2 regions of the Salirhabdus salicampi genome follow, and region 2 is predicted to be linked to the other one. Evidence: predicted binding sites of a transcription regulator. Region 2 holds the regulator's gene; the other holds the start of a gene.
The links. The regulator LexA, encoded in region 2, represses DNA repair genes until DNA is damaged. The targets are predictions, from matches to a motif close to CGAACATATGTTCG.
Positions count from the first base shown of each region.

Region 1: NLW78_RS07990 (Y-family DNA polymerase) is a predicted target of LexA. The motif match lies at 6,940-6,953, and genes of this name have one in related genera.

Region 1 covers NZ_JANBWE010000002.1:372,377-381,036, forward strand. Annotated here, with positions in the region: gene NLW78_RS07955 (DUF4227 family protein) at 1-51, opposite strand, end outside; gene fur (ferric iron uptake transcriptional regulator) at 235-669, opposite strand; gene spoIIM (stage II sporulation protein M) at 781-1,422, opposite strand; gene NLW78_RS07970 (endonuclease Q family protein) at 1,521-2,693, opposite strand; gene NLW78_RS07975 (NUDIX hydrolase) at 2,703-3,245, opposite strand; gene NLW78_RS07980 (aldo/keto reductase) at 3,363-4,286, shown strand; gene NLW78_RS07985 (MOSC domain-containing protein) at 4,725-5,471, opposite strand; gene NLW78_RS07990 (Y-family DNA polymerase) at 5,629-6,900, opposite strand; gene NLW78_RS07995 (hypothetical protein) at 7,023-7,460, shown strand; gene NLW78_RS08000 (SDR family NAD(P)-dependent oxidoreductase) at 7,483-8,271, opposite strand; gene NLW78_RS08005 (MBL fold metallo-hydrolase) at 8,284-8,660, opposite strand, start outside.
Region 2 covers NZ_JANBWE010000002.1:42,961-51,620, forward strand. Annotated here, with positions in the region: gene tkt (transketolase) at 1-917, opposite strand, end outside; gene NLW78_RS06215 (DUF896 domain-containing protein) at 1,125-1,358, opposite strand; gene NLW78_RS06220 (YneB family resolvase-like protein) at 1,436-2,095, opposite strand; gene lexA (transcriptional repressor LexA) at 2,370-2,993, shown strand; gene NLW78_RS06230 (hypothetical protein) at 3,026-3,283, opposite strand; gene NLW78_RS06235 (alpha/beta fold hydrolase) at 3,445-4,269, opposite strand; gene NLW78_RS06240 (SDR family oxidoreductase) at 4,296-5,351, opposite strand; gene glnA (type I glutamate--ammonia ligase) at 5,629-6,966, opposite strand; gene NLW78_RS06250 (MerR family transcriptional regulator) at 6,988-7,395, opposite strand; gene NLW78_RS06255 (methionine gamma-lyase family protein) at 7,534-8,660, opposite strand, start outside.

The DNA of each region.
Region 1 (8,660 bases), 330 kb from region 2:
AATGAGTAAGACTTTAAAAAATTCGACTACTATGTTTAACCAGTTCTTCATGAACATATCTCCTTTTAATGCGATCGTCATTAGTACAAGATATGCCATTTTTATTGCGTATTATACTATATTTTCGTAATTCTAGTAATACCATTCCACGGTACTCGAATTCCTTTCGTTTGTAAATAAAAAACCTCTTCTTCCATGTCGGAAAAAAAGGTCGGTTCGCTTCCTCTTATTTCGTTATTGACAATTACGACAGACACCATGAAATGTGAGGCGATGATCCTTTACAGCAAAGCCCCAATCATTCTCTACGATTTTCTCAACGTCACCAAGTAGATCATCCTCAATTTCCTCAACAGAACCACATTCAATACAAACTAAATGGTGATGAAAATGTTCAGCACCTTCTTTACGTAAATCATAACGGGATACACCGTCGCCAAAATTAATTTTATCTACAATCTTTAATTCCGATAATAATTCTAATGTACGATATACGGTAGCAAGTCCAATTTCTGGAGACTTTTCTTTTACGAGGAGGTACACGTCTTCGGCACTGAGGTGATCTGCTTCGTTTTCTAGTAGTACTCTTACGGTCGCTTCCCTCTGTGGCGTAAGTTTATAGCTTTGAGAATGTAATTGTTTCTTTATTTTATCAAGACGATGTTCCATGTATGCCCCTCCCTCGTATTACCCACTAACATTATAAGCAGACATGAAATTAGTGTCAAATTAAAATCATTACAATATATTCACAATAATTATTATCAAGAAATAATCATTTTAGTATATCCATTCAATGACCATTTGCATGATATTTGGAGAAATAAATGATTCAACAATCGATGCGACAAATACGAGTGCAATAACAATGACAAAAATAGCCGAATATTGTGCAAAATGGGTACGAATTGGATCGTGGTATGTGCGATTTAGAAACAACTTCCGAATTAAATATAAGGAAAAAATCATCGCAAAACTACCAGCAATTAAATATGCCGGGATAATAAATAAGTTTTGGGGTGCCACAGAAACAGCGGCAACAAATAATCCTTTCCACGCCATTTGATTAACTAAGAACCCAACCGAAAACCCAACAACAATCCCTTTCAAAAAGATGAAAATCCAAATGAGTGGGATGCCAATAATGGAAAGCCCTAAAATGAAGATGAATAACACATATTTTACGTGGTAGAAGAATGTATGTTGAAACAGTTGTTGTTCATGGATAATCAGTCCATCTTGCAATTGATCGAAAAATTGATGGAGGTAAAAAAATAAATCTTGTTTTTGTATGAAGTTCATACTATTGACAATTATTGCTCCAAAAATAACGCCAATTAAAAATAGGACGGTAATAAAAGTATAGATACTACTATATTCAGAAAGTTGAATTTTCGAGCGAAATGATTTCTTGTGTAACATGCTATTCCTCCATTCAATCATTCTATTTCTAGCAACTTAACTACTGCTAATCTATGAGTGAATACTAGAAAATAGACCAAAAAAAAAGACCATTTCAATTACTTGAAATGATCTACTTTTCCATATTTGCCACCACCGCCGGCTTGAAAGGAGAGTGTCCCTTCCCTCATTTTTAAAATCAAATTGGCAATTTTTTCGTTACTTGCATTTATTAACTCTTCTTTCGATGCTTCATGCAAAATATACATTTCCGTTCCGAGATTTGATAATAGCCTTTCGTACGTTTTCGGACCGAGGGAAGGCAAATACTCCATCGGTGCATGGTGAATGTATGGAGGTCTCGTTCTTTTAGGACGCTCGGTTTGTATAGAAATTTCTTGTATTCGTTCCGATACTCCTTTTACGATCTGCGTAAAACCGCATTGTTCACACCGTTTTGCTCTACTATCCCGTTGTTCAAAACATTGGGCACAAACAGTGCGATAATATTTTCCGAGCTGTGGGTTCATCCCGTAGTTCGCTACCACTTTTCTTCCTTCTGTTTCTTGTAAGGCAAGCTGCAGCTCCCGGTATGTCGGTTCCTTCATTCGAATTTGTTGATACTCCCGGGCAATTTTCTTCAACGAATGGGCGTCCGAATTGGTCAAGAACGTATAAGGGGCGAGTTCTTCTATTTGTTCTGCCATTGATGTATCACTACTTAATCCTAGTTCTACCGCATCTACTAGTTTAGGCTCGAATACTTCTGTTAAACTTTTGCTGACCCCTTTACCATACAAGCTTTTAAACGGTGTGAAAATATGTGCTGGAATAAATAATCCGCCTAGTTCCTTTACTTTTTGTTGAAGCACTTGTGCATTCACATAGATTCGCTGGGAGCTTAAGGTTACGTTTTTCACCCGTTCAGCATACCATTCGGAAAACACCCGCATCGTCAGTAAATCCGGAAAGTAGCACAGAACATGAATCGGCCCTTTACAATGTTCATCATAAAGCTCAATTTCCGATCCTAATATAAGGGTTACCCGCTGATAAGCAATGCCTCCATTTGGTAATGGCTTTGCTTTCCCTAATTTGATAAGGTTTTCTAGTTCCAATTGCACTTCTGGTACATGGGCATCAATAATCCCAATCATATCCAACCCTTTTCGATTGGCTGCCTCCGCTAATATGTTCGTTAAGGTTAAGTTTTTTGATGCGGTAATTTTCACCGGTTTTCCTGTAGGTGTCCCTCCAATATGAATGTGTAAATCAACGAAGTAATCGGTCAACGTCATGTATCATCTTCCTTTACGCTGTAAGTAAAGCAGTGCATAGGCTGTTTTTGCATCCATAATGCGCTTTTCTTCCATTAACTTTTCCGCTTCTTCTAATGTGCATTCCATTAACTCGACAAACTCATCTTCATCTGCAGACTGAGGGTTGTCGATTTTCTCAAGATTTTCTGCTACATATAGATGGACGAGTTCGTCAGCAAATCCTGGGGAAGTATAAAACGCAGTTACATATGTAAGATGTTCAGCAGCATAACCGGTTTCTTCCTCTAGTTCCCGTTTGGCAGTTACTTCCGGTGCTTCTCCTTTTTCCAGTTTTCCCGCTGGTATTTCAACAAGGCTGCGTTCCAACGCTTTCCGATATTGTTCCACAAGGACAATTTTTTTATCTTTCGTTATCGGAATAACGGCAACCGCTCCCGGGTGCTTCACAATTTCCCGTTTGGACGTTTTTCCATTCGGTAACTGTACGTCATCGAGTTGAACGTTAATCACTTTACCAGAAAATATTGGTTTCGATTGAATCGTTTTTTCTTCGAATTTTTTCACTTCGTTCACCTTCTTCTTTTTTTCTACGACCATCATAACATAATAAATGTCATCATTTGTCATTAGGAACCTCTCTTCTATACAATGGAGATACCAGAATGGGAAAGGATGAGTACAATGAAAAAACGGCAAATTGGAACGTCCGATTTATATGTATCTGAACTTGCTCTCGGTTGTATGACCTTAGGGACCGATGAACAGAAAGCGAAATCCATTATCGACCAAGCTCTTGATGCTGGCATTAATTTTTTAGATACGGCAGATTTATACGATTTTGGGGTTAATGAAGAAATTGTCGGAAAGGCGATTAAAGGGAAACGAGATGACATCGTGTTAGCAACAAAGGTTGGCAATCGCTTTGAACAAGGAAAAGAAGGTTGGTATTGGGATCCTTCGAAGGCATATATAAAGGAAGAAGTAAAAGAAAGCTTACGACGTTTACAAGTCGACTACATTGACCTTTATCAATTACATGGTGGTACGACTGATGATCCAATTGATGAAACGATTGAAGCGTTTGAAGAGTTAATACAAGAAGGCCTTATTCGTTATTACGGCATTTCCTCAATCCGGCATAACGTCATTCGGGAATATGTGAAACGGTCCAACATCGTCAGTGTGATGATGCAATACAATTTGTTTGATCGTCGCCCTGAGGAAGAAATGTTAGATTACTTACATAGCAACAACATTAGTGTGTTGGCACGAGGGCCTCTTGCAAAAGGGATGTTAAGTGATCAAGCTTTAAAGCAACTGGAACGAAAAGGCGACAACGGTTACTTAGACTATTCGTATGAGGAGGTAAAACATGTTGTAAACAGTTTTATGATGTATACAGGTGTTGATCATTCAGCGAATGCCATTGCCTTGCAGTACGTATTACGTCATCCTGCTGTCGCTGCTGCCGTATTCGGGGCAAGCTCAACGAAGCAATTAGAGGAAAGTGTAACGTACACAAAAGCAAAGCCAATGAATGACACGGTGTATCAAACATTACAACAGCTAACAAAGCCAATCAAATATGACAAGCACCGCGAATAACAGAAGGAGGTGCGAAGTCATCCCTAACAGGTTCTGTTCTGAGGTACAAAACATTAAATCATTTAACATCACTGTAATCTCGAAGGATTCACAGTAAATTTACATACGAAATGACATTAAAAAAGGGACTTAGAATGTTTTTCAAGTCCCTTTTAACCCTTCTTGAATTACCTCCGTTAGTACATAGAAATAATCGACGTTATGAATCTCTTTCTACCCGATAGCTCAAGATTTATGTTTATCTAGCATTATACCTATCATAATTCCTAACAAAACATTCGTGATTATTAAAGGATTTTTATCTGTGGTGAAAAACATTGTCATAATACCTGCTATTACCCCAAACACCATGATCTTAAAATACATACTTAACCTCCCCCAAAAAATTGTTGTATTAAAAAAAAAATTTCTATACCCTTCTTCATCAATACTGTTCCTTTAATTCGAGTCCAGTTTGCGGTGAAGGTTCTTTTTCCAGTCATCTGCAAGCTCGTCAAGCTCAAGTAACCGTTCAATTACCGGCTGATTAGGTTGGTCATGATAAGTGATATCATTAATATCCAGAATCGGAATAGTCGTTTTTCGCTCTTGTAAAATAAACGAATCGTTTACGGACACACTCCCTTCTTGTAGTACACGTAAATAATAACCAGAGTAACCGGTCTCCCGGATATAAAGTGGGAATTTCTGAACCCCATGGCGCTTACCTATTTTGAAACAAGGTCCTCTTGGCTGACTTACTTGAACAACTGACTCCCCCCATTGAAAAATATCTCCGATATGTACATCTGTTTCCGTCCCTCCCTGTAACGTAACATTTTCACCAAAGGAGGGGATTGGAAGGGAGATCCCTAGTTTATCCTCCCAATAGGAATAATGCTCATAAGGGTAAACACAAACGGCTTTATCAACACCACCGTGATTGACGAGGTCCGCCTGCTCATCCCCTTCTAAATTCGTTTTTCGTAACTTTAACATTTTATCATGTACCGATTGTTTATCAATTCCCGATAGGACTTCCTTTTCCTCATTATTTGCAATACTTTTCGGACGCCCTATATTTAAAGAGATAATGGTTGCTTTCATATTTTCGTCCTCCATAAAGTTTTCGATTGTTAACGTTTCGATACTTTTTGGCTTAATCCTGCTAAGACCCGTCTTTTTCGGTGACAACAAAGGGCGCATATAACGCACATTCTCCTCGTAAATCTTATTCTCATACAATCATATATGCTTGTTCAAGATAGCCGAACAATCATTGGTACTATCAATGCAACATCTACTAGCAATCACGTCAATCACTAATCTTCCTGACGTGATCCATTGCAGGACCGATGGTTCGTTATTCCGCAAAATGACCACCAACAAGCTTGCTTCGATGTAAGGCGGTACCAGCTTTCGTATAAGAAACAGCTCGAAGGAGGGCATCACTGCCATACTTGTTGCGAATTTCGTCCATGACGTAGCCGAGATTGCGCTTCTTTTCCCGGTTATCATCAAACAAACTAAGCTGTACGGCTTCGTCCTCCTCAATATTGGAAAGAGAAATAGACACTTTTCGCACGACACGATGATCGTAAAACTGGTGAAACAGTTGCATACAAACATCAAAAATGTCTTGGGTAACGTTTGTCGCAATGTCCATCGTTTTCGAACGATAAAAGCCGCCGCCTCCTGTTGTATCACTGTAGCTTAAACCGAAGCTTACCGTTCGGCCTGCTTTCCCACTCATTCGTGCCCGTTTCGCCACTTCTTCACACATCTCCAACACGACGTAGCGTACTTCTTCTGGATCAGCATAATCCCGGAGCAAAATTTGGCTTTTCGCAAAACTAATTTGCCCTTGCAAAATGGGGGCGCCTAGTTCTGATAAGTCAACACCGTGGGCATGATAATACAATTGATTACCCATAACCCCAAACGCTTTTTCCAGCTTTTCCAATGGAAATTGGGCAAGCTGGCCTACCGTTGTAATGCCCATACGATGTAACCGGCGTTCTATCCGAGAGCCAATCCCCCACATCTCCTGTAATGGTGACACAGGCCATAGCTTGTTCGGCACATCATCATACGTCCACTCAGCAATTCCTTTCTTTTTCGCCTCTAAATCGAGACAAAGCTTCGCCATTAACATGTTCGGTCCGATGCCAATGGCACAAGGTAATTGAAACGTTTCCATCATCTCCGCTTGAATATGTTCGGCGATTTCCGTAGCACTTCCCCATAGCTTTTCGGTTCCGGTTACATCTAAAAAGCTTTCATCCACGCTGTACGTATGAATGTTTTCCTTCGGTACGTACTGTGAAAATAATCGGGTAATTTCCACCGACACATCTAAATACATGTTCATTTGAGCTGGGACGATGACGATACGGGGGTCATCAGGGATTTCAAACAACCGGTTACCCGTTTTAATACCGAAATCCTTTTTTAATGCTGGGGATGCCGCTAAAACGACACTGCCAGGTCGATCTAAATTGGCCACAACCGCTAAATGGCATGTCATAGGATCAAGGCCCCTCGCCAACGCAGCACAACTTGCGTAAAAGCTTTTCATATCAACACACAAAATCTGACGTTTCGGTAACGTATGATAATCCACTACCGGTTTCATAGGTCCGCTCCTTTTTTCTATTCGTTACTTTATATTATGCAAACATATGTTCGATAATTCAAGTAGTGATTTTTACCAATGAAAAAAATTGCTATACTAAACAGTAGAGGGGGAGGAACTCAATGAGAAAAGCAAGAGATATACTTCACTTTTTGTTCGGGTTTGAACAAAAATCGAACGACATTCCGTTATCAGCCATTGAACAAGGCATGAAGCGACGGGCATTTCCTTTGGAAGTTCAACAGGAAATTATGGAGTTATGTGACAATATGATGTATGAAAAGGGAGAACAAGGGTTTCAGCAGTGGGCGAAAAATCTCCACTACCGTTTGCCAACCCATTTCGCCAAAGAAACTGTTGCCTATAACTTATATCACAAATGTCCTACGTGGATTGAGAGGGAGATTAAAAAACTTGAAGAGGAAGTGCAATTAAACTGGGAGAAACAAGCAGAAGATTTACATAGTCAACAAAATGAAGTAAGAAAAACACAACTCGTCATTCGTGACCGCTTGTCACAACTCATTGATGACATAAGAGATGAACCGGAACAAAAATAGCCAACAGGCATAAAGCCGTTGGCTATTTTTGTTGAAATTGACGCTTAAACAAACGTTCCAACATGCTTGGCCATAATTGATAGAGGCGAGCTCCTACATCCATCCAACGGGGCATATTGATTTCGCGAATAGGATGATATAAAGCTCTCACGACCCGTTCTGCTACTTTATCTGGATGTAACATAAATTTCTCTACAGAGCGTTCGTAATTTCCCGATGGATCAGCGGAAGAGAAAAAGTTCGTTTGTACAGGGCCCAAATTCACAGCTGTCACAAAAACCCCGTCTTGTTCGGCCTCCAACCGTAACGCATTCGTAAATCCTAGTACAGCATGTTTAGATGCAGCATATCCTGCTGCCTTTGTCGTCGCAAGCTTTGCTGCTTGGGAGGCGATATTAACAATATGCCCTTCCCCTCTCTCTTGCATATGGGAAAGAAAAAAACGGGAGGATTGGATAAGGGCAAGGACGTTTACTTGAAACATACTGTCGTATTGCTCCATCGTCATATCCGTCACTCGTTCAAATAGACCGAAACCTGCATTGTTGATCACGACATGAATATGTTCATGAACATCGACAATGCGATGAAGGGTCGCCTCCCACTGTATGCGGTTCCCTATATCACACCGATAAACGAACGCTTCTAGCCCATGTTGCGACTGAATTTCCTTCGCCATCGTTTGGAGCTTCTCTTCTGACCGGGCAACTAAAATCGGCGTCCCGCCTTGAGCAGCAACGTGTAACGCGATTCGCTCCCCGATACCACTTGAAGCTCCAGTTATAACTACATTTTTCTTTTCCAAGTTCATCTGAAACCTTCCTTACGAAACAAAGTAGATGACAACTTCGTCCTCTGTCTTTGTATGTATTTTTCCTAATGATTGTAAATAATCTAACTGGCCAACCGTTTCCGACATTGTTAAACCAAATTGTGTCTCATACTGATCCGGGAAAAGCTTGCGACATACTTCAAACGCTGTTAAAGGCTTTACTTGTAGCAGTTGATACACGCTTTCTGCTCTACCTTCCTGTTTTTGAAGCCGTTCCTGAATCAGTAAGTTTGGAAGGTCAAACTCAGGTCCATGTCCGGGATAAACAGATTGAATATCATATTGAGTAATCTTTTCCAACGATGATCGATATTGTAACAACGGTTTGGGCCGATCTTCCCCTTCCATCGGCGGCTCTAACAGGGGAT
Region 2 (8,660 bases):
TGAACACCATTATTTTGTACCTTTTCTTTAAAATCTTCATACACTTCTTCCGGTACGTGGAATGGTTCATGCTCCCAGCCATAAGCTTCTTTTACGAGTTGTAACTCTTCTTCTCCTAATGGGGCACCATGAGCATCTGATTTCCCACCTTTATTTGGTGAACCATGGCCAATTACCGTTTTCACTTCAATCAATGTAGGCTGTTCAACATTTTCTTTTGCTGCAGCTATTGCGTTGCGTAGTTCATTCACATCTGTTCCATCATCAACGCGTAGTACTTGCCATCCATAAGAATTAAAGCGGCTCTCAACTTTCTCTGAAAAGGAGCGGTCTAAGTCTCCATCAAGAGAAATATCATTAGAGTCATAAAGTACTACTAGTTTTCCTAGTTTTAAGTGACCAGCTAGAGATGCAGCTTCATGGGAAATACCTTCCATTAAGTCTCCATCACCACAAATTGCATATGTAAAATGATCAACTACATTGTACGATTCCTTGTTATATTTAGCAGCTAAAAATTGCTCTGCCATTGCCATCCCTACGGACATAGCAACACCTTGTCCTAATGGACCAGTCGTTGCTTCTACCCCATCAGTATGTCCAAATTCAGGGTGCCCCGGAGTATTTGATCCCCACTGACGAAAGTTTTTCAAGTCTTCGATAGAAACTTGGTACCCAGACAAGTGTAATAGTGAGTATAAAAGCATGGAGCCGTGCCCAGCTGATAAAACGAAACGGTCACGGTTGAACCAGCCAGAATTTTTCGGATTGTGATTCATAAACTCAGTCCATAATGTATAAGCCATCGGTGCTGCACCCATAGGCATACCTGGATGTCCGGAATTTGCTTTTTCAACTGCATCAATGGATAAAGTACGAATCGCATTGATGGACTTTTCTTCAATTTGTTTAGCCATAAACGTAAAACTCCTTTCTTCTTCCATAACAATCATAACAATATAATCCTATACCGAAAATGTACACGAAACAAGTGATTTCACTTTATTTCAATGGCTTTTTTCGATGAAAGCGTTTTAAAAAAACTTATTGAAAGTCTTGTTTATTGTGATATAAATTACCGTTTTTTATTCGAAAAGAAAAACATGCACAATTTGATGTGCATGTTAATGTTTTTTACTATTTGCTTTTTCATTTTTTAATTTTTCCGGTGTAACGTCTGCACCTGTTTCATCTACGACTTTGATCGACTTCAGTTGGTTTTTAAATGATTTTCTCACATTTTGTAAATATTCTTGTCGCAACGTTTGTTGTTCTTCTTTTTCAGTTTGTGTTAAACCTTCGTTTTTTGCTTTATTTGCCAGTGCATTAATTCGCTCTAATTTGTCTTTGGAAAGCATGTATAATTCTCCTTTTATATAGCGTAAAAAAGCAAGTGTCTATTTGAAAGACCCTTGCATCTTAATATGAGTATATATTATCTTTCATTTTGATCGATTTCAAGTAATTGGTGTTCCTTATACCTACGGTGAACGGTCGCCTTTGAAATATTATACCCCATCCCCCTTAATGTTGTTGCAACTTCGGCAAAGGTTAATCCTTTTTGTTTCAACCGAATGACTTCATCAATTGGAAACTGTTTACGCTCCCGACCGTTTGCCCTATTTACGTTCTCTAAATTATGTTGTGGTTGATAACCATTGTTAACCGCTCTCTTCATTCCGCGTTTTATTTTAACATTATGTATTTTTCTTTGATATTCTTCTACAATCGAGACAATTTGTAAGACCATCGAATCGGAATCAGAGATTTGTAACTGTCCATTGTGTGTACCAGTAAAAATTTGAATACCCAATTTCTGCAGTTGGTGAAGCAAAGCAATTTTGGCGTTTCCTCTACCTAACCTTGTTTCATCTTGAATTAATAATGTATCTGCTTGTCCATCAGCAAACCGTTGCAACATTTGAAAAATGCCTTCTCGTTCAACCTGATAACCGCTCTCTCTTTCTTCTATTACATCTATAACCGTAAATCCATATTCCTCAGCTAAATACGTTAATTCTTCTTTTTGTCTCTTCAATGACGTAGTTTGCTCTTCCTTCTCCGTACTAACGCGACAATATATTAGTGCATTCATGGTGACACCTCTTTTTCATGCTTATGCTGTAATCATTGTAAAGTATAGCATGACGATACTTACACCAAATAGAATTAAAAAAGATAAGTCTGTTTTTGAAAGTTTATTAAACATTTTCCATTCCTCCCACAAATAGAACTTTTGTTCGCATCTACATACCATTATATACGAACACTCGTTCTTGTCAATAGAAATTTACGAACGGATGTTTGTATATTTTATACGTACATGCTATAATGCAAGTAATTTAATATATGCACGAGGTGAAAATAATATGACTAAGCTATCAACTAGGCAACAAGCAATTTTAGATTACATACGAGAGCAAGTACTCGAGAAAGGCTATCCACCTTCAGTACGTGAAATTGCCCAGGCAGTTGGACTAGCATCAAGTTCAACAGTTCATGGCCATCTATCTAGACTTGAACAAAAAGGCTATATCCGAAGAGATCCGACAAAACCCCGTGCTATTGAACTATTACTTGAAGATGTAGAACAAACTGCACCGAAGCAGGAAGCAGCTTTCATTCCTGTCATCGGGAAAGTGACAGCAGGTGCGCCAATTACAGCGATTGAAAACATTGAAGAATATATACCAGTACCAAATCATTTATCCCATGATGAAGATGATTTATTCGTTTTAAACATACAAGGTGATAGTATGATAGAGGCAGGAATCCTGGATGGTGATAGAGTTATCGTACGAAAGCAACAAACTGCCCTAAACGGCGAAATCGTGGTTGCAATGACAGAAGAAGATGAAGCAACGGTAAAACGTTTTTTCCGGGAAGAAAACTACATTCGTCTTCAGCCGGAAAACGCTTCTCTTGAACCGATCATCGTTCAAAACGTTGTTATTTTAGGAAAAGTTATCGGTCTATATCGGGAAATTTATTAAAAAACCAAGAAGTCATATGACTTCTTGGTTTTTTACATATCACCATGTCCCTTTTCTACGAATACAATCACATTGTTATTCAAATCAATGGACCTACTTAATATTTTATAACGATTAATTGGCTCGTTTGTTCGATTTAAAAAGTTAGGCTGAATGTTATACTCAATGATTTCATCACATTGCAATACTGAGTCGCGGTCAACATTATCTAACTTTTGAACAAATGTTTCAGTGACCATCAAAACAGAATTCGTATACTTCTTATGGATTTGCTGCCAATTTATACTCATGCTGACTCCTCCCCTCACCACATTATATGGTGCATCCGGGAATTGCTACATTGATACACCGCTACAAAAAACAAAAAATCCTTTCCGCCATTTGCGGGAAGGATTATAGAGAATCTTTGGATTAAAGGGGGAATGGGATTTTTCCAACATAAATATGCCGATTATAGTGCTGAAATATCTTTTGTAAATATAGTGTTTTCCTTCAAAAAATTTAGGCTGACCTCATTAAACTCTTCATACTTTTCAATATTACAAACATGGCCACATTGATTAATCGTATATAACTTCGAAAAATCCTCATTTGCTACATGACGTTTAATCCCTTTTAAGAACATGTAGTCTTCCGCTCCAGAAATATATAATTTAGGTATACGATTTTTTTGTTCATTAAGGCGGCTATATATATAAACAGAGTCCCTAGCAACTTTAGCCCATCGAATATATGAGGCAGCACCTAATTTTTGCGCTTCACGGATAAAAATATCTCTAGACTTCTTATGATTGTTTTTCGGCATGACAATATGAGCAAATAAAACATAGGGAACCATATAAGGTAGTAGTTTTCGAATAGGTGTGGACAATGACAGCCTTCCTACCATCTCTCCCCACTTCAGCCATTTTCCCACACTTCCTGCTAATACCATTGATTTAAACCTGTCGGGACATTGCATTGCCATATACTGCAGAATAATCGTCCCTAATGATACCCCTATAAAATGTGCTCTTTTAATATTTAATGTATTTAAAAGTTCCACAATTAACTGGCATGTTAAAGAGAGGGTATCATCGTCATGGTGAAAGTCAGCAGATACACCATGACCCGGTAAATCAAGGAGCACTAAGTTATAGTGCTCCTTCATTTCATCGATTTGTTTATAAAAGATTTTATGGTTGCCCCCAATACCATGAACGAAGACAATCCAATCTGAATGTACACTTTTCCTGTAAATGTGATAGTTTAATAGATTTTGTTTTTCTTTTTCCATTGTAACCCCATAATTCTTAGCTGTTTTTAGGCATAAGAAAACTGATTTCCCTTTGCAATAATACGCTTGAGCATCGGTTGATCCATATATAATTCACTCTGGTTACTGCTCTTCAATAATTCTTTTGTATTTGCATTGACGAATGTAATGTTTCTTTGCATATAATTATGAAAGATTTTGAGCGGTTCATTAAAAAGCATTTCTTCTTTGGTCATCTCTCTATTCAAATCGGTTGAAAGCTCTACGTTATTAAAACCTAAATATGCTTGAACTAGATCAGAAATTAACTGGTTAGTCGGTGGGTTCGGGTTCGTAATATGGTATATCTTGTCCCTTTTCGCATGGACTATTGCTGAACTTAATATATCGACTACATAATTGACCGGAACCAGGTTTTGAGTAGTGTCAGGGTCACATAAAAAATGAAACTTATTATGTTGCAATCTTTCTCTTTTTTCGATTCTACGTTTTAGTAACTCAAAACTTTTTATAATGCCATAAAGTCCAAAACTTGTATCCGCCTCACCCGTATTCGAATCACCAATGATAATAGCTGGTCTAAAGATACTGACAGAAAAAGCATTCCGATATTCAAAAGCAAGATGTTCAGCATGGCATTTACTTTCCTCATAATAGTTTACAAATGTTTTATGAAGCGGGTGTAATTCCTCTAATGCAAATTCATCTTCTCCTAATGTGTAAGCCGTACTTACATAAAAGAATTTTTTTATGTTAATTTTTTTACTAAATTCCAATAATCTTCGTGTACCATTGACATTAATATTAAAGGTTTTTTCTCTATCATTTTGATCAAATGATAAATACGCAGCACTATGGTAAACGGTATCAATTTTGTCTCTTAATAAGCTTGTAAGTTCTTCAGAAATACCTAGATTATCGTCTGATATATCACCTTGTAAAATGAATAAATTGTTACGTAATTTTGGCGATATAGATGAGATTAACTTTTCTCCTTTTTTCTCGTTCCGAATAACAGCAAAGACATGATGTCCATTTTCAAGTAATCTTTTCGTTAGTATTTTGCCAACAAATCCTGTAGCTCCAGTTAGTAAAATATTCATTGGTGATCTCCTTAGTAGAATTCATAGTTGAGATAGTCCATCCTCTTATAACATCAATACTATCAGTGTGCATACCGTTTGTCTAACTAAAATTAATGGAAACAAATAGTTTGGAATCATTGCTGCCGTATTCGAATATCTTCATGAGAGGCTCGAAGAAAGGTGACTTTTAAAACGTTCGTAATTTCGGGAGAGAGTTGACATAGTAAACTTCTAAATTGACACAACTTCCAATAAAAAAATCCTTGGCGCAATGTACGCCAAGGATTTTTTTTACTTAATACTGTTGAATATATTGTTCACGTTCCCAAGGGTGTACTTGTGTACGGAACATATCCCACTCAATTTCTTTTGCTTCTATAAAGTGTTCAAATAAGTGTTCACCAAGTGCATTAACAAGAACTGGATCTTGTTTTAGCAATTGAAGTGCATCATATAATGTCGCTGGTAAATCTTGAATTCCATTTCTTTCTCTCTCTGCTTTATCCATTACATAAATGTTACGATCAACAGGAGTTGGTGCATCAAGATTATTTTCAATTCCATCTAGTCCTGCTGCTAGCATAACGGATATTGCTAAATAAGGATTAGCTGCAGGGTCTACACTACGAACTTCAATTCGTGTACCTACTCCTCTAGATGAAGGAATACGAATTAATGGACTTCTGTTACGACCAGACCAAGCAACATAACATGGTGCTTCGTAACCTGGTACTAAACGTTTGTATGAGTTAACAGTTGGGTTTGTCACAGCTGTAAAGCTTGTTGCGTGTTTAATAATACCAGCAATAAACTTATATGCAGAGTTACTTAATTGCTCTTCTCCATTTGGATCAAAAAAGGCATTTTCACCATTTTTAAATAATGACATGTTAGCGTGCATTCCAGAACCGTTTACGCCAAATAGTGGCTTCGGCATAAATGTTGCATGAAGACCATGCTTACGAGCAATTGTTTTAACAACTAATTTGAACGTTTGAATGTCATCACAATGTTTAAGTGCATCAGCGTATTTAAAGTCAATTTCATGTTGACCAGGTGCAACTTCGTGGTGAGAAGCTTCAATTTCAAAACCCATTTCCTCTAATTCAAGCACGATGTCACGGCGGCAGTTTTCCCCAAGGTCAGTAGGAGCTAAGTCAAAGTATCCACCTTTATCGTTTAATTCCATCGTTGGTTCGCCACGCTCATCTAATGTGAAGAGGAAAAATTCAGGTTCTGTTCCAATGTTGAATTTGCTAAAGCCAAGCTCTTCCATTTTCTTCAAGTTTTTCTTTAAGTTATAACGTGGGCAACCTTCAAATGGAGTACCATCTGGATTATAAATGTCACAAATGAATCGTGCTACTTTCCCTTTCTCAGATGTCCAAGGAAAAATAACAAATGTATCAAGATCCGGATATAAGTACATATCTGATTCTTCAATACGTACAAATCCTTCGATAGAAGAACCATCAAACATCATTTGATTGTCTAGTGCTTTGTCTAACTGACTTAATGGAATTTCCACGTTTTTAATGGTTCCTAATAAATCAGTGAATTGTAGACGAATAAACTTTACATTCTCCTCCTGAATTCGGTTTTTTACTTCCTCTTTAGTAAATTTTGTCCCCATTTTATAATCCTCCTATGTGTTTTAATGGAAGAATCGTGATAACTCTCCCTGGATTAACGAAGTTTTATTATGTTTGCCAGCTTGCATTAAGTCTTTCCGCAACATTTCTCTTAACTCTTTGTCGGATAGATCTCTTCGTTCTTCTACAATCACTTCTTCTTTTTGTTGTGCCACACTGTTTTGCTTCTCTTTCATTTCAAACATCGCTTTAATACCAGCTAAGTTTACCCCTTTGTCGATTAAATCTTTGATCTCAAGTAATCGATCGACATCATTGAAAGAAAAAAGCCTGCGATTACCTTTCGTTCTTGCTGGTTTAATAAGCTCGTGTTCTTCATAATACCGTATCTGTCTTGCTGTGAGCTCAGTTAATGAAATCACGATGCTAATTGGAAAGAGAGGCATTGAGCGACGACCTTCATCACTCATTTGTAACACCCCCAAATCTTTACTATATTCACATTATATATAATGTCTCACTTTCTGTCAACACATGTTAGGAAAGTTAACATTAATTGATAAAAAAGAAAGAACAGTTTGATTTTACTGTTCCTTCTGAGTGAATTTTTAAACATGTTTGATTGGCCTAATGGATTTCAGCGCCGAAATAACTGCAATTTTTACATGTTCGTACGTTAATCCCCCTTGAACATATGCGGTATACGGTGGACGAATCGGACCATCGGCAGTAAGTTCTAGACTTGCACCTTGGATAAATGTACCTGCAGCCATAATAACTTCATGGTCATATCCCGGCATATCACTAGGATATGGACAAACGTGTGAGTTAACCGGCGAAGCTTTTTGAATAGCCTGACAAAATTGGATCATTGATTCAGGATCATGAAAGGTTACAGACTGAATTAAATCCGTTCTCTTATCGCTATAGGACGGGTTCGTATGATAACCTAATCGTTCTAGCATACATGCAGTAAAGATTGCACCTTTTAATGCTTCTCCTACTACATGGGGAGCTAAAAATAATCCTTGATACATATCCTGAAGTTGATTTAATGAAGCACCTACCTCTTTCCCTAAACCTGGGGACGTTAACCGGTTCGCACATAGTTCGATTAAGTCTTTACGACCAACAATGTAACCACCTATTTTCGCTATTCCTCCACCGGGGTTCTTGATTAAAGAACCTGCCATTAAATCTGCACCAACATCTGTTGGCTCTAATTTTTCGGTAAATTCTCCATAACAGTTATCAACAAAAATTATGCAATGGGGGGAGATTTCTTTTACAAAACGTATCATTTCTTTTATTTCGTCTACTGAATAAGATGGCCTGTTATCATATCCTTTCGAACGTTGAATGCCAATTACCTTCGTCCGATTGGATATCAGTTTTTGTACCGATTCAAAATCAACGGAGCCATTTTCTTTCAAGGTAGCTTCTTTATATGAGATATTATAATCATATAATGAACCAGTATCGGTACTATCATTACCTACAATTTTTTGTAAAGTATCATATGGCTTTCCCGTCATATACAACAACTCATCGCCAGGACGCAAAACTCCATAAAGTGATGTGGAAATGGCATGGGTTCCAGATACAATTTGCGGTCGTACGAGTGCATCTTCAGTCCGAAATATATCCGCGTATACTTTCTCCAAGACATCTCTACCCAAATCATCGTAACCATAACCAGTGGATTGTTGAAAATGGGTGTCGCTCACCTTATTTT